3 regions of the Streptomyces chengmaiensis genome follow, and region 2 is predicted to be linked to each of the others. Evidence: riboswitches for the same ligand, from Rfam matches in the RefSeq annotation. Region 2 holds a riboswitch; each other region holds the start of a gene.
What was found. Region 2 has a riboswitch for cobalamin ahead of cobN (cobaltochelatase subunit CobN). Riboswitches for the same ligand answer to the same signal wherever they lie in the genome.
Positions count from the first base shown of each region.

Region 1: it holds a riboswitch for cobalamin, as region 2 does, so the genes downstream of both, QCN29_RS01690 (ribonucleoside-diphosphate reductase subunit alpha) here and cobN (cobaltochelatase subunit CobN) in region 2, are expected to answer to the same signal.
Region 3: it holds a riboswitch for cobalamin, as region 2 does, so the genes downstream of both, QCN29_RS19415 (ABC transporter substrate-binding protein) here and cobN (cobaltochelatase subunit CobN) in region 2, are expected to answer to the same signal.

Region 1 covers NZ_JARWBG010000001.1:381,667-388,362, forward strand. The annotation lists gene QCN29_RS01675 (GntR family transcriptional regulator) at 1-398, shown strand, start outside; gene QCN29_RS01680 (DUF3311 domain-containing protein) at 527-856, shown strand; gene mctP (monocarboxylate uptake permease MctP) at 853-2,484, shown strand; cobalamin riboswitch at 3,009-3,136, shown strand; gene QCN29_RS01690 (ribonucleoside-diphosphate reductase subunit alpha) at 3,273-5,660, shown strand; gene QCN29_RS01695 (ribonucleotide-diphosphate reductase subunit beta) at 5,660-6,682, shown strand.
Region 2 covers NZ_JARWBG010000056.1:34,124-40,819, forward strand. The annotation lists gene QCN29_RS30875 (NCS2 family permease) at 1-786, shown strand, start outside; gene QCN29_RS30880 (XdhC family protein) at 838-1,989, shown strand; gene cobN (cobaltochelatase subunit CobN) at 2,166-5,768, opposite strand; cobalamin riboswitch at 5,798-5,956, opposite strand; partial or broken gene QCN29_RS30890 (cobalamin biosynthesis protein CobG) at 6,002-6,696, shown strand, end outside.
Region 3 covers NZ_JARWBG010000022.1:58,159-64,854, forward strand. The annotation lists gene QCN29_RS19395 (hypothetical protein) at 1-104, shown strand, start outside; gene QCN29_RS19400 (MFS transporter) at 167-1,606, shown strand; gene QCN29_RS19405 (redoxin domain-containing protein) at 1,677-2,279, shown strand; gene QCN29_RS19410 (cytochrome c biogenesis CcdA family protein) at 2,319-3,221, shown strand; cobalamin riboswitch at 3,246-3,421, shown strand; gene QCN29_RS19415 (ABC transporter substrate-binding protein) at 3,602-4,876, shown strand; gene QCN29_RS19420 (FecCD family ABC transporter permease) at 4,873-5,979, shown strand; gene QCN29_RS19425 (ABC transporter ATP-binding protein) at 6,183-6,696, shown strand, end outside.

The DNA.
Region 1 (6,696 bases), on a different contig from region 2:
ACACCCTGGCCGGGCTGCTCGACATCCCCACGGGCGGCCGGGTGCTGCGCATCGAGCGGCTGCGGCTCGCGAGCGGCGAGCCCATGGCCATCGAGACGACGCATCTGTCCGCGAAGCGCTTCCCCGCCCTGCGCCGCAATCTGATGAAGTACACCTCCCTCTACACCGCTCTGGCGGAGGTGTACGACGTGCGGCTCGCCGAGGCCGAGGAGACCATCGAGACCTCACTGGCCACCCCGCGTGAGGCCGGGCTGCTGGGCACGGACGTCGGGCTGCCGATGCTGATGCTGTCCCGGCACTCCATCGACACCCAGGGCGAGCCGGTGGAGTGGGTGCGCTCCGTCTACCGCGGCGACCGCTACAAGTTCGTCGCCCGGCTCCAGCGTCCCGCCGAATAGCCTCCCGTCGTTCAACCGACGTGACGGAATAGATCCGTTATCCGGACAGGGGGTGTCGCGGCGGGCAGCCCTCCCCTAGATTTCGTGCGCATTACACAGGCGTTCGGCAAGGGGACGGAGTTCGCCGCATGTCAGAAGTGCCCAAGGCGTCACAAGCGCCGGAACCGACGGAAGCGACGCAAGCGACGGATCGTCAGCGGCCCGTGGTGACACCTTTACGGGTCGTCGTCGCCCTCTGTCTCATCGCACCGTTCGTCGCGATGCTCTGGGTGAGCTCCTACGCCAGGGTCGAACCGAAGTTCGCGGGGATGCCGTTCTTCTACTGGTACCAGATGCTCTGGGTGGTCGTCTCGACCGGGCTCACCATGGTCGCGTACCGGCTGTTCCAGCGTGACCAGCGCGCCCGGGCCAAAAGCGCCCGCGCCGCCTCCGCCCGGAAGGAGGGCGGGGACCTGTGAAGGACGGCGTGAACGGCGTCGCACTCGCCGTCTTCCTCCTCTTCTTCGTCGCCGTCACGGTCATGGGCTTCCTGGCCGCGCGCTGGCGCAAGGCCGAGAACGAGCACAGCCTCGACGAATGGGGCCTGGGCGGGCGTTCGTTCGGCACCTGGATCACCTGGTTCCTGCTCGGCGGCGACCTCTATACGGCCTACACCTTCGTGGCCGTCCCGGCAGCCATCTACGCGGCCGGAGCGGCGGGCTTCTTCGCCGTCCCGTACACCATTCTCGTCTATCCGCTGATCTTCACCTTCCTGCCGCGGCTGTGGTCGGTCTCCCACCGGCACGGCTATGTCACCACCTCCGACTTCGTCCGCGGACGCTGGGGCTCCAAGGGGCTCTCCCTGGCGGTGGCGCTCACCGGCATCCTGGCGACGATGCCGTACATCGCGCTCCAACTGGTAGGCATCCAGGCCGTGCTGGACGTCATGGGCGTCGGCGGCAGCGAGCACACCAACTGGTTCGTCAAGGACCTGCCGCTGCTGATCGCCTTCGGAGTGCTCGCGGCCTACACCTACTCCTCCGGGCTGCGCGCCCCCGCGCTGATCGCGTTCGTCAAGGACACGCTGATCTACATCGTCATCGCGGTAGCGATCATCTACATCCCGATCAGGCTCGGCGGCTTCGACGACATCTTCGCCAAGGCGGGCGCGGCGTACGAGCAGATCAACCCGGCCACCGACAAGCCACGCGGCTCGCTGATCCCGGGCGACTCGGCCCACTGGGGCTACGCGACCCTGGCCTTCGGCTCAGCGCTCGCGCTCTTCATGTATCCGCACTCCATCACCGCGACGCTGTCCTCGCGCAGCCGCAACGTCATCCGGCGCAACACCACGATCCTGCCCCTGTACTCGCTGATGCTGGGCATGCTCGCGCTGCTCGGCTTCATGGCGCTCGCCGCCGGGGTGACGGTGAGCAACGGCCAGCTGGCTATCCCCCAGCTCTTCGAGAACATGTTCCCCGACTGGTTCGCGGGCGTGGCCTTCGCCGCCATCGGCATCGGCGCGCTGGTGCCGGCGGCGATCATGTCGATCGCCGCGGCGAACCTGTTCACCCGCAACATCTACAAGGACTTCATCCGGCCCGACGCCACCCCGGAGCAGGAGACCAAGGTCTCCAAGCTGGTGTCGCTGCTGGTGAAGGTCGGCGCACTGGCGTTCGTGCTGACCATGGACAAGACGGTCGCCATCAACTTCCAGCTGCTGGGCGGCATCTGGATCCTGCAGACCTTCCCCGCGCTGGTGGGCGGCCTGTTCACCCGCTGGTTCCACCGCTGGGCGCTGCTCGGAGGCTGGGCGGTCGGCATGATCTACGGCACGGCGGCGGCGTACGGCGTGGCCAGCCCAACGCAGAAGCACTTCGGCGGCTCGTCGGCCGCGATCCCCGGAATCGGTGAGATCGGCTACATCGGCCTCACGGCGTTTGTGCTGAACGTCATCGTGACGGTGGTGCTGACCTTCGTCATGCGGGCGTTGAAGGCGCCGGAGGGCGTGGACGAGACCAGGCCGTCGGACTACACGGCGGACGCGGGGGAGCCCGGGGAGCGGCGGCGGGAGCTGCCGAAGGTGGGCGCGGACGCGGCCGGCTGAGGCGCTTGCGCCTGCGGGGGCCCTTCCCCTCCCATAACCGGGGGCGGGCCCCCAGACCCCCAGGCACGGCCTTCGGCCGTGTCCTCGACCTTCCCCAGGCACCTCCCCGGACTCCGTCCGGGGTGCCCCAGCGGGCTTGGCTGGCTACGCCAAGTCCCAGCCCCGCCAGCGCTTGAGGCCCAAGGACCAGAAACCCAGCCCCGCCAGCGCTTGAGGCCCAAGGACCAGAAACCCAGCCCCACCGACGCTTCAGGCGCAAGGACCAGAAACCCAACCCCGCCGACGCTTCAGGCGCAAGAACCAGACGTCCAGCCACCCGCGCTTGAGGCGCGAGGACCAGAAACCCAGCCCCGCCCGCGCTTGAGGCGCGGGGACCAGAAACCCAGCCCCGCCGGCGATTGAGGCGCGGGGGTTCGGGGGCGGAGCCCCCGAGAAAACGGGGTCTGGGGCGGAGCCCCAGTGACAGGAAGAGGCCGGGCCGACACAACATGTAGGGCCGTCCGCATCACACCGCCCCCACATGTATGCTCATCCTCGCTGCCGCCCAGGGGAATCCGGTGCGAATCCGGAACTGTCCCGCAACGGTGTGCCGTGGTGCGCTTTGTCGCATCCACAGGCCAGTCCGAGGACCTGCCGGCAGCGCGTCCGGCTCGACCGAACCGGACGCCAGAGACGTCCGGGCCTCGCGGAATTGGGCCGGTGGACGACGCGCGGCCGCCCATGCGACGGCGTGCGCGCCCGTGCCCCGTTCCCCCGCCGGCCCAGAGCCGAGCGAGGGAGAGCACCACGTGACCATCGCGCCAGCCGATCCGGCTTCAGGCATCTCCGAGCGGGTGGGCGACGGCCCCGGGACCGCGCTGCTGCGGACCCTGACCGACCTCACCGCCGATCTGCCCGACACCGACCCGGGCCGGGTCGCCGCCGCCGCACTGCGCGGCCGGCACGCCGGTTCGGACGAGGCCGAGTTGCGTTCGCTGGCCACCGAGGCCGCCGCGGGGCTGATCTCCGAGGACCCCGCGTACTCCCGGCTCGCCGCCCGGCTCCTCACCCGGACCATCGCCGAGGAGGCGGCCGGTGAGGGGGCGGTCTCGTTCTCCGCGTCCATCGCCGTGGGCTGCCGCGAGGGCCTGATCGCCGACCGGACCGCGGAGTTCGCCCGGCTGCACTCTGCACGGCTGGACTCGCTCGTCGACCAGGCGCTCGCCCAGGGCGCCGACGACCGCTTCGGCTACTTCGGTCTGCGCACCCTCCACAGCCGCTATCTGCTGCGCCACCCGATCACCCGCAATGTCATCGAGACCCCGCAGCACTTCATGCTGCGCGTGGCCGCCGGGCTGGCCGAGGACGACTCGATCCGCGCCCTGGAGGAGGTAGCCGCGCTTTACGGGCTGATGAACCGGCTCGACTATCTGCCGTCCTCCCCCACGCTGTTCAACTCCGGCACCCGCCATCCGCAGATGTCCTCCTGCTATCTGCTGGACTCCCCGCTGGACGAGCTCGACTCGATCTACGACCGCTACCACCAGGTGGCGCGGCTGTCGAAGCACGCGGGCGGCATCGGTCTGTCGTACTCACGCATCCGCTCCCGCGGCTCGCTGATCCGCGGCACCAACGGCCACTCCAACGGCATCGTCCCTTTCCTGCGGACGCTGGACTCCTCGGTCGCCGCCGTCAACCAGGGCGGCCGCCGCAAGGGCGCTGCCTGCGTCTATCTGGAGACCTGGCACGCGGACATCGAGGAGTTCCTCGAACTGCGTGACAACACGGGCGAGGAGGCCCGGCGCACCCACAACCTCAATCTGGCGCACTGGATCCCGGACGAGTTCATGCGCCGGGTCGCCGCCGACGCCGACTGGTCTCTGTTCTCCCCCGCCGACGTGCCGGAGCTGGTCGACCTGTGGGGCGATGGCTTCGACGCCGCCTACCTCAAGGCGGAGGCGGCCGGTCTGGCCCGGAAGACTATTCCGGCGCGGGAGCTGTACGGCCGGATGATGCGCACCCTGGCGCAGACCGGCAACGGCTGGATGACGTTCAAGGATGCGGCCAACCGCACCGCCAACCAGACCGCGGAGCCCGGCAGGGTCGTCCACTCCTCGAATCTGTGCACCGAGATCCTTGAGGTCACGGACGACGGGGAGACGGCGGTCTGCAATCTGGGCTCCGTCAACCTGGGCGCGTTCGTCACCCCTGCCGGGGAGATCGACTGGGAGCGGCTGGACAACACCGTCCGCACCGCCGTGACCTTCCTCGACCGGGTCGTCGACATCAACTTCTACCCGACCGAGCAGGCGGGCCGCTCCAACGCCCGCTGGCGGCCGGTGGGCCTGGGCGCGATGGGCCTGCAGGACGTGTTCTTCAAGCTGCGGCTGCCCTTCGACTCCGCCGAGGCCAAGGCGCTCTCCACGAAGGTCGCCGAGCGGATCATGCTCGCCGCGTACGAGGCGTCCTGCGATCTGGCCGAGCGTCATGGCCCGCTGCCTGCCTGGACCGAGACGCGCGCCGCGCGCGGCGTGCTCCACCCGGACCACTACGAGGTGACGCCGAACTGGCCGGAGCGCTGGGATGCCCTGCGCGCCCGGGTGGCGGCTGCCGGCATGCGCAACTCCCTGCTGCTGGCGATCGCCCCGACCGCGACCATCGCCTCCATCGCCGGTGTGTACGAGTGCATTGAGCCGCAGGTCTCCAATCTCTTCAAGCGCGAGACTCTCAGCGGCGAGTTCCTCCAGGTCAACTCGTACCTGGTGGCGGATCTGAAGAAGCTGGGCGTCTGGGATGCGCAGACCCGGGAGGCGCTGCGCGAGTCCAACGGCTCCGTCCAGGGCCTCGGCTGGGTCCCGGCCGAGATCCGCGAGCTGTACCGCACGGCGTGGGAGATCCCGCAGCGCGGGCTGATCGACATGGCGGCCGCCCGTACGCCGTTCCTCGACCAGAGCCAGTCGCTGAACCTGTTCCTGGAGACGCCGACCATCGGCAAGCTCAGCTCGATGTACGCGTATGCCTGGAAGTCCGGGCTGAAGACGACGTACTACCTGCGGTCCCGCCCGGCCACCCGGATCGCTCGCGCCGCCGGCGGCGCGAGCGCCGCAGCCGCCCCCTCCGTCCCCGTGCAGGCGACCCCCGAAGAGGCAGTCGCCTGCTCCCTGGAAAACCCCGAGTCCTGCGAGGCCTGCCAGTAATGCGTGACCAGAATCTTCTCGACCCGGGCTTCGAGCTCACTCTCCGCCCCATGCGCTACCCGGACTTCTACGAGCGCTACCGGGACGCCATCAAGAACACCTGGACGGTCGAGGAGGTCGACCTCCACTCGGACGTCGCCGACCTGGCCAAGCTCTCGCCGGGCGAGCAGCATCTGATCGGCCGGCTGGTCGCCTTCTTCGCGACCGGCGACTCGATCGTCGCGAACAACCTGGTGCTCACGCTCTACAAGCACATCAACTCCCCGGAGGCGCGGCTGTATCTGAGCCGTCAGCTCTTCGAGGAGGCCGTGCACGTCCAGTTCTATCTGACGCTGCTGGACACCTACCTCCCCGACCCGGACGAGCGTGCCGCGGCCTTCGCGGCCGTGGAGAACATCCCGTCCATCCGGGACAAGGCCCAGTTCTGCTTCAAGTGGATGGCCGCCCTGGAAGGAGAAGGGGCCGAGAAGATCGACCGGCTGGAGACGCAGGCCGACCGCCGCCGCTTCCTGCTCAATCTGATCTGCTTCGCCGCCTGCATCGAGGGGCTCTTCTTCTACGGGGCCTTCGCCTACGTCTACTGGCTGCGCTCCCGTGGACTGCTGCACGGGCTGGCGACCGGCACCAACTGGGTGTTCCGCGACGAGACGATGCATATGAACTTCGCCTTCGAGGTCGTCGACACGGTCCGCAAGGAGGAGCCGGAGCTGTTCGACGACACGCTCCAGGTGCAGGTCACGGACATGCTCAAGGAGGCCGTGGAGGCCGAGCTGCAGTTCGCCCGCGATCTGTGCGGCGACGGTCTGCCCGGCATGAACACCGAGTCGATGCGCGAGTACCTGGAGTGCGTCGCCGACCAGCGGCTGACCCGGCTGGGCTTCGCCCCGGTGTACGGGTCCGAGAACCCGTTCTCGTTCATGGAGCTGCAGGGCGTCCAGGAGCTGACGAACTTCTTCGAGCGCCGCCCGTCCGCGTACCAGGTGGCGGTCGAGGGGTCGGTCTCCTTCGACGACGACTTCTGAGATCACAGGAGCCC
Region 2 (6,696 bases):
ATCCTCATCGGCATCGTCGGCGGCACCGTGTTCGCGGCCGTCGTCCATCAGCTCGCCGGCCTCGACAAGGCAGCCTGGGGCGGTCTGAACGCCCCGGAGATCACCGGTTCCATCGTCTCCACCCCCGACTTCGGACTCTTCGGAGAGGTCTCCTTCAGCGGCATCGGCAGCGTCGGCGGCATCACGGTCGGCGTCATCGTCTTCACCCTGGTCCTGGCCGGCTTCTTCGACGCCATGGGCACCATCATCGGCATCGGCCAGCAGGCCAACCTCGCCGACTCCAAGGGCAAGATGCCCGGGCTGAACCGCGCCCTCGCCGTCGACGGCGCGGGCGGCGCGATCGGCGGCCTCGCCGGCGCGTCCGGCCAGACGGTGTTCATCGAGTCCACCGCCGGCGTCGGCGACGGAGCCCGCACGGGCTTCTCCAGCGTGATCACCGGCCTCGCCTTCACGCTCTGCCTGTTCTTCACCCCGCTCGCCCAGGTGATCCCGTCCCAGGTGGCGGCCGCGGCGCTGGTCGTGATCGGCTCGATGATGCTGACCAACGCCAAGCACATCGACTGGAACGACCCGGCGACCTCGATCCCGGTCTTCCTGACCACCGTGCTGATGCCCTTCACCTACTCGATCACCGCGGGCATCGCGGCGGGCGTCATCGCCCATGTGCTGATCAAGGCCGCCCAGGGCAAGGTCCGCGACATCGGCTGGCTGATGTGGGTGCTGGCCGCGGTCTTCCTCGCCTACTTCGGCCTCCACCCGATCGAGGGCTGGCTGGGCGTCAAGTAACCCCGGCCCGTCCCACGGGCCACACCTCCGCACACCCGTTAGGAGACCGACATGCTGGACATCGCCGACGAGCTGCACCGGTGGGTCGAGCAGGGACGCGCCTTCGCCGTCGCCACCGTCGTGGCCGTCGGCGGCAGCGCGCCCCGCCAGCCAGGCGCCGCGCTCGCCGTCGACAGCGAGGGCACGGCGATCGGCTCGGTCTCCGGCGGGTGTGTGGAGGGCGCCGTGTACGAGCTGTGCCAACAGTCCCTCCAAGACGGCCGGACCGTGCTCGAGCGCTTCGGCTACAGCGACGAGGACGCCTTCGCCGTCGGCCTGACCTGCGGCGGCGTCATCGACATCCTCGTCACCCCGGTACCCGTCGACGCCCCCGTCAGGGAGGTGTTCTCGGCCGCCCTGGCCGCCGCCGCCCGAGGGGAGGCGGCGGCGCTCGCCCGCATCGTCGAGGGCCCGGCCGAACTGCGGGGACGCACGCTGCTCGTCCGACCCGACGGCGCCTGCGAAGGCTCCCTGGGCGGACATCCCGAACTGGACCGCACCGCGGCCGCCGAGGCCGCCGCCCTCCTCGACGCCGGCCGCACCGCCGCCGTGGGGATCGGAGAGGACGGCAGCCGCTGCGGACAGCCCCTGACCCTCCTCGTGGAGTCCAGCGTCCCCGCCCCCCGGATGATCGTCTTCGGCGCGATCGACTTCGCGTCCGCGCTGGTGCGTGTGGGCAAGTTCCTCGGCTACCACGTCACCGTGTGCGACGCCCGCCCCGTCTTCGCGACGCCGGCCCGCTTCCCCGAGGCCGACGAGATCGCAGTCGAGTGGCCGCACCGCTACCTCGAATCGACCGACGTCGACTCCCGCACCGTGCTGTGCGTCCTCACCCACGACGCCAAGTTCGACGTCCCGCTGCTGCGACTGGCCCTCAGGCTCCCCGTCGCCTACGTCGGCGCGATGGGCTCCCGCCGTACCCACCAGGACCGCAACGAACGGCTGCGGGACGTCGGCGTCACCGACCTCGAACTCGCCCGGCTGCGCTCCCCGATCGGCCTCGATCTGGGGGCCCGCACCCCGGAGGAGACGGCCCTGTCCATCGCCGCCGAAATCGTCGCGAACCGCCGCGGCGGCTCGGGCGTCTCCCTGACCGGGGCCCACACCCCCATCCACCACGACGGCCCGGACACACCGACGGGGCGCATCGGATCGGTCGCCTGACGGCCACGCGCTTTGACGGCCACGCGCTTTGACGGCCACGCGCCCTGACGGCCCGGCTGACCGGCGGCGCCCTCCGGCAGCGGCCCGGGCGGGCGCCCACCCGCCCGGGCCTGACCGCGGTCGCGGGCCGATCCGCGCCGATGCGCCCGGCCGGGCGTCGTGGTGCGACGGGTCTCTCAGGCTTCGCCGCCCTCCAGATCGCCCTCCGTCTCCAGATACGCCTCCCGCAGGGCCTGAAGCACCGCGGGGTCGGGCTCGGCCCACATGCCGCGGGACTCCGCCTCCAGCAGACGCTCCGCGATGCCGTGCAGCGCCCATGGATTGGCCTGCTGCAGGAACTCCCGGTTCTCCGGGTCCAGGACGTACGTCTGAGCGAGCTTGTCGTACATCCAGTCGGCGACCACGCCGGTCGTGGCGTCGTAGCCGAAGAGGTAGTCGACGGTGGCGGCGAGTTCGAAGGCGCCCTTGTAGCCGTGGCGGCGCATCGCCTCGATCCAGCGCGGGTTGACCACCCGGGCGCGGAAGACCCGGGAGGTCTCCTCGACCAGGGTGCGGGTGCGGACGGTCTCCGGGCGGGTGGAGTCGCCGATGTACGCCTCGGGGGCCGTGCCGCGCAGCGCCCGCACCGTGGCGACCATTCCGCCGTGGTACTGGAAGTAGTCGTCGGAGTCGGCGATGTCGTGCTCGCGCGTGTCCGTGTTCTTCGCGGCCACCGCGATCCGCCGGTAGGCGGTCTCCATCTCCTCCCGCGCCGCACGGCCGTTCAGCTCGCGCCCGTAGGCATAGCCGCCCCAGACCGTGTATACCTCGGCCAGATCGGCGTCCGTACGCCAGTCGCGGCTGTCGATCAGCTGGAGGATGCCCGCGCCGTACGTGCCCGGCCGGGAGCCGAAGATACGGGTGGTGGCGCGGCGTTCGTCGCCGTGGACGGCGAGGTCCGCCTGCGCGTGCGCGCGGACGAAGTTGCTCTCGGCCGGCTCGTCCAGCCAGGCGGCCAGCCGCACCGCGTCGTCCAGCAGTCCGATCGTGTGCGGGAACGCGTCCCGGAAGAAACCGCTGATGCGCAGGGTGACGTCGATGCGCGGACGGCCCAGCTCCGCCAGGGGGACCGGTTCCAGGCCCGTCACCCGGCGGGAGGCGTCGTCCCACACCGGGCGGATGCCCAGCAGCGCCAGCGCCTCGGCCACATCGTCGCCCGCGGTGCGCATGGCGCTGGTGCCCCACAGGGAGAGGCCGACGGACGTGGGCCACTCGCCGTTGTCGGAGCGGTAGCGCTCCAGCAGCGAGTCGGCCAGCGCCTGGCCGGTCTCCCAGGCGAGCCGGGAGGGGACGGCCTTGGGGTCCACCGAGTAGAAGTTGCGTCCGGTGGGCAGCACATTGACCAGACCGCGCAGCGGCGAACCGGACGGGCCGGCGGGCACGAAACCGCCGTTCAACGCGTGTACGGCATGGTCGATCTCGGCGGTCGTGCCCGCCAGCCGGGGCACGACCTCGCGGGCCGCGAACTCCAGCACCGCGGCGACCTGTTCACCGTGGTCCGCGGCCACTGCCGCGACGGCGGCCGGTTCCCAGTCCGCCGCCTCCATGGCCTCGACGAGCGCGCGGGCCGTCTCCTCCGCCGCGTCCGCGTCGGTGCGGGTCGCCTTCGACTCGTCCAGGCCCAGCGCCTCCCGCAGGCCCGGCAGCGCGGACGTGCCGCCCCAGATCTGCCGGGCGCGCAGGACGGCGAGCACCAGATTGACCCGCTCGGGGCCGGTCGGCGCGCCGCCCAGCACATGCAGGCCGTCGCGGATCTGCGCGTCCTTGACCTCGCACAGCCAGCCGTCGACGTGCAGCAGGAAGTCGTCGAAGCCGTCGTCGTCCGGGCGGTCCTGAAGCCCCAGGTCGTGGTCCAGCTTCGCGGCCTGGATCAGCGTCCAGATCTGGGCGCGGATCGCGGGCAGCTTGGCCGGGTCCATCGAGGAGATCGCCGCGTACTCGTCCAGCAGCTGCTCCAGCCGGGCGATGTCGCCGTACGACTCGGCGCGCGCCATCGGGGGCACCAGATGGTCCACCAGCGTGGCGTGCACCCGGCGCTTGGCCTGGGTGCCCTCGCCCGGGTCGTTCACCAGGAACGGGTAGACCAGCGGCAGATCGCCGATCGCCGCGTCGGGCGCGCAGGCGGCTGACAGGCCCGCGTTCTTGCCGGGCAGCCATTCCAGATTGCCGTGCTTGCCCAGATGCATCATGGCGTCCGCGCCGAAGCCCCCGTCCTCGCGGGCGGCCTGGATCCACCGGTAGGCGGCCAGATAGTGGTGCGACGGAGGCAGATCCGGATCGTGGTAGATCGCGATCGGGTTCTCGCCGAAGCCGCGCGGCGGCTGGATGAGGACCAGCAGATTGCCGCGGCGCAGCGCGGCCAGCACGATGTCGCCGTCCGGGTTCTGCGACCGGTCGACGAACATCTCGCCCGGCGCGGGCCCCCAGTGCTCCTCCACCGCCTCCCGCAGCTTCGCGGGGAGCCGGTCGAACCAGCGCCGGTAGTCGGCGGCGGGGATGCGGACCGGGTTGCGGGCCAGCTGCTCCTCGGTCAGCCACTCCTGGTCATGGCCGCCCGCCTCGATCAGCGCGCGGATCAGCTCGTCGCCGTCGCCCGAGGCAAGGCCGGGCACCTCCTCCGCGCCAAACTCATAGCCCTCCGCCCGCAGCCGGCGCAGCAGCGCGACCGCGGAGGCGGGGGTGTCCAGACCGACCGCGTTGCCGATGCGGGAGTGCTTGGTGGGGTACGCGGAAAGCACCAGCGCGATCCGCTTCTCGGCGGCGGGGACATAACGCAGCCTGGCGTGGCGCACCGCGATCCCGGCGACGCGGGCGGCCCGCTCGGCGTCCGCGACATAGGCCGGCAGGCCGTCCTCGTCGATCTCCTTGAAGGAGAACGGGACGGTGATGATGCGGCCGTCGAACTCCGGCACCGCGACCTGGCTCGCCGCGTCGAGCGGGGACAGTCCCTCGTCGTTCTCCTCCCAGGCGTCGCGCGAGCCGGTCAGACACAGTGCCTGGAGCACCGGCACATCCAGCGCCGCCAGCGCCCCCGCGTCCCAAGCCTCGTTGTCACCGCCCGCCTGCGCCTCGGCGGGCCTGGTGCCGCCCGCCGCCAGCACCGTGGTCACCACGGCATCCGCGGTGCGCAGTTCGTCGAGGAACTCGGGCTCGGGGGCGCGCAGCGATGCCACGTACAGCGGCAGCGGGCGGCCCCCCGCGTCCTCGATCGCCCCGCAGAGCACGTCTGCGAAAGCCGTGTTGCCGCTCATATGGTGCGCCCGGTAGTACAGCACCGCGATGGTCGGCCCCTCGACGCCGTCACGCTCCGTGCGCTCCAGCCGCCCCCAGGCGGGCGCGGTCGCCGGCGGTTCGAAGCCGTGGCCGGTGAGCAGCACCGTGTCCGACAGGAACCGGGCCAGCTGCTCCAGATTCGCCGGACCGCCGTGCGCGAGATAGGCGTGCGCCTCGGCCGCGATGCCGATCGGGACGGTGGAGGCCTCCATCAGGGCGGCGTCCGGGGCCTGTTCACCGGTGAGCACCACCACCGGGAGGTCCCCGGCGAGCAGCGCGTCCAGCCCCTCCTGCCAGGCGCGCAGCCCGCCCAGGAGTCGTACGACGACGAGGTCCGCGCCCTCCAGCAGCGCGGGCAGCTCGTCGAGCGGGAGCCGTGCGGGGTTCGCGAACCGGTACGGCACAGGGCCGCCCGCCGCACGCGCGCTCAGCAGGTCGGTGTCCGACGTCGACAGAAGCAGGATCATCCGGCGTCCGGCCTTCCTCGGGGTCCGCGCCCCGGGCAGTGGGGACGGCGGGAGTTCCTGGCTCATCCGGAAGGTGCGCTCTTCACGCTCCTGCCGGACTCACAGTGGCGGGACCGCGCCGGACTCTCACCGGCTTCCTCCCCTTGCGCCGTCCACGGCGATGACGGGCCGTCTGGCCCGTCATCGAGCATAGTAGGGGTGCGGGCAGCTGAGCAGGGGATACGGCTTGTGTGATGGTCGGTATGCTCGCGCCCATGCCCACGGCTCCCTCCGCCGCCAACCGCCCGTACGGGGATGAACCGCCCCCGCGGGACGGCGCCGACGCCTGCCCGGGGGCGCTGCGGCTGCACTCCGCGAACGACGGCGCGCTGGCCCGCGTGCGCGTCCCCGCGGGCCTGCTGACCGCCGCGCAGGCGGACGTCCTCGCATCCGCCGCCGAGCGCCTCGGCGACGCCCGGCTCGACCTCACCTCCCGCGGCAACGTCCAGCTGCGCGGCCTGGGCGCCGCCTGCGGCGGGGAGTTGGCCCGCCTGCTCGACGCGGCGGGCCTGCTGCCCGCACCGCGCCACGAACGCGTCCGCAACATCGTGGCCTCGCCGCTGACCGGTCTGGACGGGCGCGGCGCGTACGACGTCCTGCCCTGGGTGCGCGAACTGGACTCGCTGCTGTGTGCGAGCGAGACGGCGACCGCCCTGTCGGGCCGCTACCTGTTCGCCTGCGACGACGGCCGCGGGGACATGACCGCGCTCGACGCGGATGTGACGATTCTCGCGTCGAGCGCCGACGGGCAGCGCCCGGAGTGCGCCTCCTCCATGCGCCGGGCGGCGGCGACCGGCCACGACGGCGCGGCCTGCGGGCCGCCGCAGCCGGAGAGCCGGGCCGAGTCCGGGCCCGCGGCGACAGCCGGGCAGCGGGCGCATGCGCCCGA
Region 3 (6,696 bases), on a different contig from region 2:
CCGTCTGCTGGTCCCGCGTCGCGCTCGCGTACCACACCGTCGGGCAGACCGTCGCCGGAGCGGCCCTCGGAGCGGCCACGGCGACGGCCCTGCTCTTCGTCTGAACGGTTCGCGCGAGGGCGTGTTTTCGCCATTGACCCGGCATCCGCCGGAGGCGGACCCCGCGATGCGGTGCAATGACGCGGAGGGCGCGGCACGCAGGGAAGGCGGCACGGTGGCAGGCGAGGACACGGCGGCGAAGGCCGTACCGGACCCGGCGTCGGCGTCGGCCGATCCGCGCGGCATGCGACGGGTGGCGACGGCCGGCTTCGTCGGCACGGCGATCGAGTTCTACGACTTCTTCCTCTACGGCACCGCCGCCGCCCTCGTGCTGAACGACGCGTTCTTTCCCAACCTCTCCCCCGTCAACGGCACCCTCGCCTCGATGTCCACCTTCGCCGTGGCCTTCCTCGCCCGCCCCCTCGGGGCTGTGCTCTTCGGCCACTTCGGCGACCGGGTGGGCCGCAAGGCCACCCTGGTCGCCTCCCTCCTCCTCATGGGCCTGTCCACGGCCGCCGTCGGGCTGCTGCCCGGATACCGGGAGTGGGGCGTCTGGGCCCCCGCCCTGCTGGTGTTCCTGCGGCTGTGCCAGGGCATCGGCATCGGCGGCGAGTGGGGCGGCGCCGTCCTGCTGTCCGCCGAGCACGCGCCGCCCGGAAAGCGCGGCCTGTACGGCGCGTTCCCCCAGTTCGGCCCGGCCGCCGGCTTCTTCGCCTCCACCGGCGTGTTCATGCTGCTGTCGGGCGCACTCGACGACGAGCAGTTCCGCAGCTGGGGCTGGCGGCTGCCGTTCCTGCTCTCGTTCGCGCTCGTCGGAGTGGGGCTGGCGGTCCGCCTGAGGATCAGCGAGACGCCGGTGTTCGCCCGTGCCGCCGCCGCCCGCGAGACCAGCCGCGCCCCGGTGGCCGACGTCGTACGGCTGCACTGGCGGCAGCTGCTCCTCGGCGGCGGCGCGATGGTCGTCGTCTACGGGCTCTTCTACACCGCGACTGCCTACGCCCTGTCCTACGCCACGTCCGCCGCCGTCGGCGTGGACCGCACCATCATGCTGCTGCTGTCCATGGCCTCCGTCATCCTGCTGATCGCCGGCACCTGGTGGGGCGCCCTCCGCTCGGACACCCTCGGCCGCAGGCGCGTCTGCCTCCTCGGCGCGGCGCTGTGCACCGTCTGGGGGCCGCTGCTGCTCGCGCTGCTGGACACCGCGCGGCCCGCGCTGGTCCTCCTCGGGCTCTGCGGAGCGCTCGCCTGCGTCGGCGTCATCTACGGCCCGATGGGCTCCTGGCTGCCCGAGCTGTTCTCCACGAAGGTGCGGTACTCGGGCGCCTCGCTCGCATACAACCTGGGCGGGGTGCTGGGCGGCGCGGTCGCGCCGCTCGTCGCCACCCGGCTGCAGGACGTCCACGGCTCCCACGCCGTCGGCGGATACGTCGCCGCGATGGGCGTGGTGTCGCTGGTGTGCGTGTGGCTGCTGCCGGAGACCAGGGAGCGGGACCTCTACGCGGCCCCCAGGGCCCCGGCGCCCCGGCGCGCCGACGCCCCGGCACACGGTGACGTCACCGAACCGTAAGAGTTGCCGGGGCCCGCGGGAAGCGCGTCCGCTCTAGTCTCAGGACGTCACCCGACCCACAGGAGCCGACATGCGCGCCCGTGCCCGTACCCTCCTCGCCGTTCTGCTGTCCGCAGCCCTGCTCAGCGGATGCGGTTCGGGCGGCGGTTCCGAGGCGCCCGGGGACTCCCAGGACTCCCAGGACGCCGCGGCCGCGAGCACGCCCTCCCAGACCCCGCCCTCCGAGGCGACCGCGCCGCCGGAGGAAGCACCCGCGACGACCGGGACGCCCGAGGTGCTGCGCTTCACCGGAAAGACGGTCGACGGAAAGGACTTCGACGGCGCGACGCTCGCCGGAAAGCCGACCGTGCTGTGGTTCTGGGCCCCCTGGTGCCCCAAGTGCCGCGCGCAGGCCGCCGAGACCGCGAAGGTGGCCGCCGACTTCTCCGGCAGGGCGAACGTCGTCGGCGTCGCCGGGCTCGACCGGAACGACTCCATGCGCGACTTCGTCGCACAGACCCGGTCCGGGACGTTCCCGCATGTCTCCGACGAGGCGGGCGAGGTGTGGAAGCGCTTCAAGGTGACCCAGCAGAGCGTGTACGTCATCCTCGACAAGGACGGCAAGGAGACCTACAGCGGGGTGCTGCCCGGCGGCAAGGGCCTGGCCGAGAAGGTCGGGAAGCTCGTCGGCTGAGCGCCGGACAGCGCGCACAGGACCCCCGCGACCACCGCCATGGCCGACCTCCCTCTCGCCCTCGCCCTCAGCGCCGGAATGCTCGCCGCGGTCAACCCGTGCGGCTTCGCCCTGCTTCCGGCGTACCTCTCCCTCCTCGTCCTCGGTGACGACTCCCCCGGCCGTACGGCGGCCGTCGGCCGGGCGCTGACCGCCACCGCCGCGATCACCGCCGGATTCGCCGCCCTCTTCGGCGTCTTCGGGCTGGCGATCCTGCCCGTCGCCGGCCGGGTGCAGGAGCAGCTCCCGTGGTTCACCATCGGCTTCGGCGCGCTGATGGCGGCCGCCGGGGCGTGGCTGGCCGCCGGACGCCAACTGCCGGCCCTCGCCCCCAAGGTGCGGCGCGCTCCGTCCGTGACCCGCTCGGTTCCTTCGATGGCGCTGTTCGGGATGGCGTACGCCACCGCCTCGCTGGGCTGCACCATCGCGCCGTTCCTCGCCATCGTCGTCTCCGCCTTCCGCAGCGGCTCGACCGGCGAGGGGATCGCGCTGTTCGCCGCGTACGCCGCCGGTATGGGCATCATCGTCGGCGCGGCCTCGCTGACCGTCGCCCTCACCCGCAGCGCCGCCGTCGGCCGGCTGCGCGCCCTCGGTCGGCTCGCGCCCCGCATCGGCGGCGTACTGCTGCTGCTCATCGGCGCGTATGTGGCGTACTACGGCTGGTACGAGATCCGGGTGCAGAACGACCCGGCTGCCCAGGACCCGGTCATCGACGCGGCCGGAGCCGTCCAGCGCGCCATCGCGGACGCCGTGGACGCCGCCGGGCCCGGAACCGCCGCCGCGGCCTTCGCGGTGCTGCTGGCCGTCGCCGGAACCGCGGCCGTACGGCGGCGCAGGCGGTCCGGTCGACGGCCCGAGGGGAGCGCGGGCGCGGGGGCGGGGGCGCACAGTAGTGCGGGGTGAGCCAGGCCCTGGCACACCCCGCCCCCCTCTGAGATGCTTCCTGACGACAACGCGACGGCGGACGAGGAAGCCGGTGAGATTCCGGCACGGTACCGCCACTGTGTAGGGGGAGCGACTCCGCCATGGCCACCGCCTGCTGAAGGGTGGGAAGGCCGGGGAAGCGTCGATCCCGAGTCAGGAGACTCACGCCGTCGCACCTCGACGTTCCGGGGCGGATCTCCCCGAGAGAGGACGGTGGCACCCGTGTGCCCGCGTATCTGTGACAGCTCCTCCGTGCAGCCTGCCGTGCCGACCCCGGGCCGCTGCTGAGCGGCTCCCGGCACCGGACGTCTTCTTCCCCACGCCGTCAGGCGTTTCCCTTTCGCACGCCAGGAGCCATCGTGCCCGTTTCCCTGCTGCGCAGGCGCATGCCCGCGCGCCGCTCGACCGCCACAACCGCCACGACCGCCGCCGCCACCGCGTCGCTGCTCGCGCTGAGCCTCGCGCTCACCGCCTGCGGCGGCGACTCCGCACCGCCCGCCGCGGACACCAAGGCCGCCGAGAGCGGCGGCGACGGCTGCATCGCGGACTTCGACCCCGCCAAGGACTACTTCCCCGTCAAGTCCCGGGTGGAGCACGCCCGGAACTTCACCCTGCGCTATGCGAAGAGCTATCAGGTCCTCACCGTCAAGGAACCCTTCCCCAAGGGCAAGCCGGAGACGTACGTCCTGGTCAGGTGCGGAGCCCCCAAGCCGAAGCTGACCGGCGAGCTGGCAGAGGCGCCACAGATCACCACACCGGTCAAGAGCCTCTACTCGGCGTCCACCACGCATCTGCCGCTGCTGACCGAGACCGGCACACTCGATGTGCTGACCGGCGTCGGCAACAGCGCCTACATCAGCTCGCCCGAGGTGCGTGAGCGGGTGAGGTCCGGCGAGGTCGCGGTGTACGCGGCCGACAACAGCATCGACGCGGAGAAGGTCATCGCGGCCAAGCCCGATGTGCTGATGACCGGCGGCGCCGACGACCCGCAGTACCCGAAGCTGCGCCAGGCGGGCATCGCGGTCGTCGCCAACGCCGAGTGGCTGGAGCCCAGTCCGCTGGGCCGGGCCGAGTGGGTCAAGGCGGTGGCCGCGCTGACCGGGGCCGAGAAGCGGGCGGGCGAACTGTTCGACACCATCGAGTCGGACTACGGCAAGGTCGCCGCCAGGGCCGCCAAGGCCGCGGAGAAGAGCGAGCCGGTGAAGGTGCTGCCCGGCACCATGTACCAGGGCCAGTGGAGCATGGCCCCCGGCGGCAGCTACCTCGGCCGGCTCATCAAGGACGCAGGCGGCACGTACCCCTGGGCGGGCGACAGAAGCGCCGGCAACCTTCAGCTCGGCTTCGAGGCCGTGTACGCCAAGGGCGGCGACGCGAAGATCTGGCTGACGGGCGAGCAGTGGACGTCCTCCGCCGACGCGGTCAAGGCGGACCGCCGCTACGGCGAGCTGGCGGCCGTCAAGGACGGCGAGATCTGGACGAACACCAAGGCCCTCGGCCCAGAGGGCGGCAACGACTACTTCGAACGCGGGGTGCTCCGGCCCGACCTGGTGCTCGCGGACCTCTTCGCGATCCTGCACCCGGAGGAGGCGGCCGGCCACACCTTTGCCTTCCACCAGAAGGTGCCCAGGGCGTGACGGCCGTCACCGACACATCGCCGACCGCCCGCGAGCCGGTCCCCGAACCGGCCCGCGGGCCCGCGCGGCGGCGGCTTCTCGCCGTCGGCGCGCTGGCCGCGGGCACGGCCGCGCTGTTCGTGCTGACGATCGCCGTCGGCTCGTACCACGTCCCGGTCGGGGAGGTGGTGCGCGTGCTGTTCGGGGACGACGGGGCCGATCCACGATGGACCGTCATCGTCCACGAGGTGCGGCTGCCGCGCGCGCTGACCGCCGTCGCCGTCGGCGCGGCGCTGGCCGTGGCCGGAGTGCAGATGCAGACGCTGTTCCGCAACGCCCTCGCCGACCCGTTCTCCCTCGGTGTGAGCAGCGGGGCAAGCATGGGCGTCGCGGCGGTGGTCGTCACCACCGGCGGCGTCGCCGGAAGCTTCACCGGCGATCTGGCCGGGCTCGGCCGCATCGGCGTCATCATCGCGGCCGCCCTCGGCGCGGCCTGTGTGCTGGCGCTGGTGCTCACGCTGTCGCGCTGGGTGCGGTCGGCGGTCACCCTGCTGGTCATCGGCGTGATGATCGGCTCGGCCGCGACCGCGCTGGTGAGCGTGGCGCTGGTGTACGCCAGGCCGGAGCGCGCCCAGCAGTTCGTCATCTGGGGTCTGGGCAGCTTCTCCGCCACGACCTGGCCCGACCTCGCGGTGATGCTGCCCGTGATCGGAGCGGGGCTGCTGACCGCACTGCTGACGGCCAAGCGGCTCAACGCGCTGCTGCTCGGCGAGGACTACGCCCGCACCATGGGCCTCAACGTCCGGCGCACCAGGGACCTCGCCCTGCTCGGCACCTCGCTGCTCGCCGGGGCCGCCACCGCGTTCTGCGGTCCGGTGGCCTTCCTCGGGCTCGCGGTGCCGCATCTGACCCGGGTCGCCCTGGGTACCTCCGACCACCGGGCGCTCATCCCGGCGGCGATGCTCGCGGGCGCGTTTCTGGCGCTGGCGTGCGCGCTGCTCAGCCGGCCGCCGGGCATGGACGCGGTGCTGCCGCTGAACGCGATCACCTCACTGTTCGGCGCGCCCGTCGTCATCGCCTTCCTGGTGCGCAGCCGCCGCGGACTGCAAGGAGTGACGCCATGACGGAACTCGTGGAGACAGCGGCCGAGGACGCTTCCGCCGCGACCGGCACGACCGGCACCACGAACAGGACCCGCACCACGGACACGACCGGCGCCACGGACAGGACCCGCACCACGGACACGACCGGCGCCACGGACACGACCCGCACCACGGACACGACCCGCACCACGGACTGGACCCGCACCATGGACACGACCGCCGCCATGGTCACGACGGACACGACCGGCACGGAGGGGATCAGCACCCGCGGGCTCACCGTCGGCTACCGCATGCGCCGGGCGTCCCGGCGGCGGCGGGAGCGGGCCGTGCTCCGCGAGCTGGACCTGACCGCGCGCGCCGGAGAGCTGACCGTGCTCCTCGGTCCCAACGGCGCGGGCAAGTCCACCCTGTTGCGCACCCTGTGCGGGCTGCAGCCGCCGCTGGCCGGGTCCGTGCGCATCGGCGGCCTCGACATCGCCGGCCAGTCGCCCGCGGCGCTCGCCCGGCGTCTCGCGGTCGTACTGACCGACCGGGTGGACGCGGGACTGCTGTCCGCCCGCGAACTGGTCGCCCTGGGCCGCCATCCGCACACCGGGTTCACCGGACGCCTCTCCGACGCCGATCACACGGCCGTGGAGTGGGCCCTGGACGCGGTGGCCGCCGGGCATCTCGCGGACCGGCCCGCCGCCGAACTCTCCGACGGAGAGCGCCAGCGGGTGCTCACCGCACGCGCCCTCG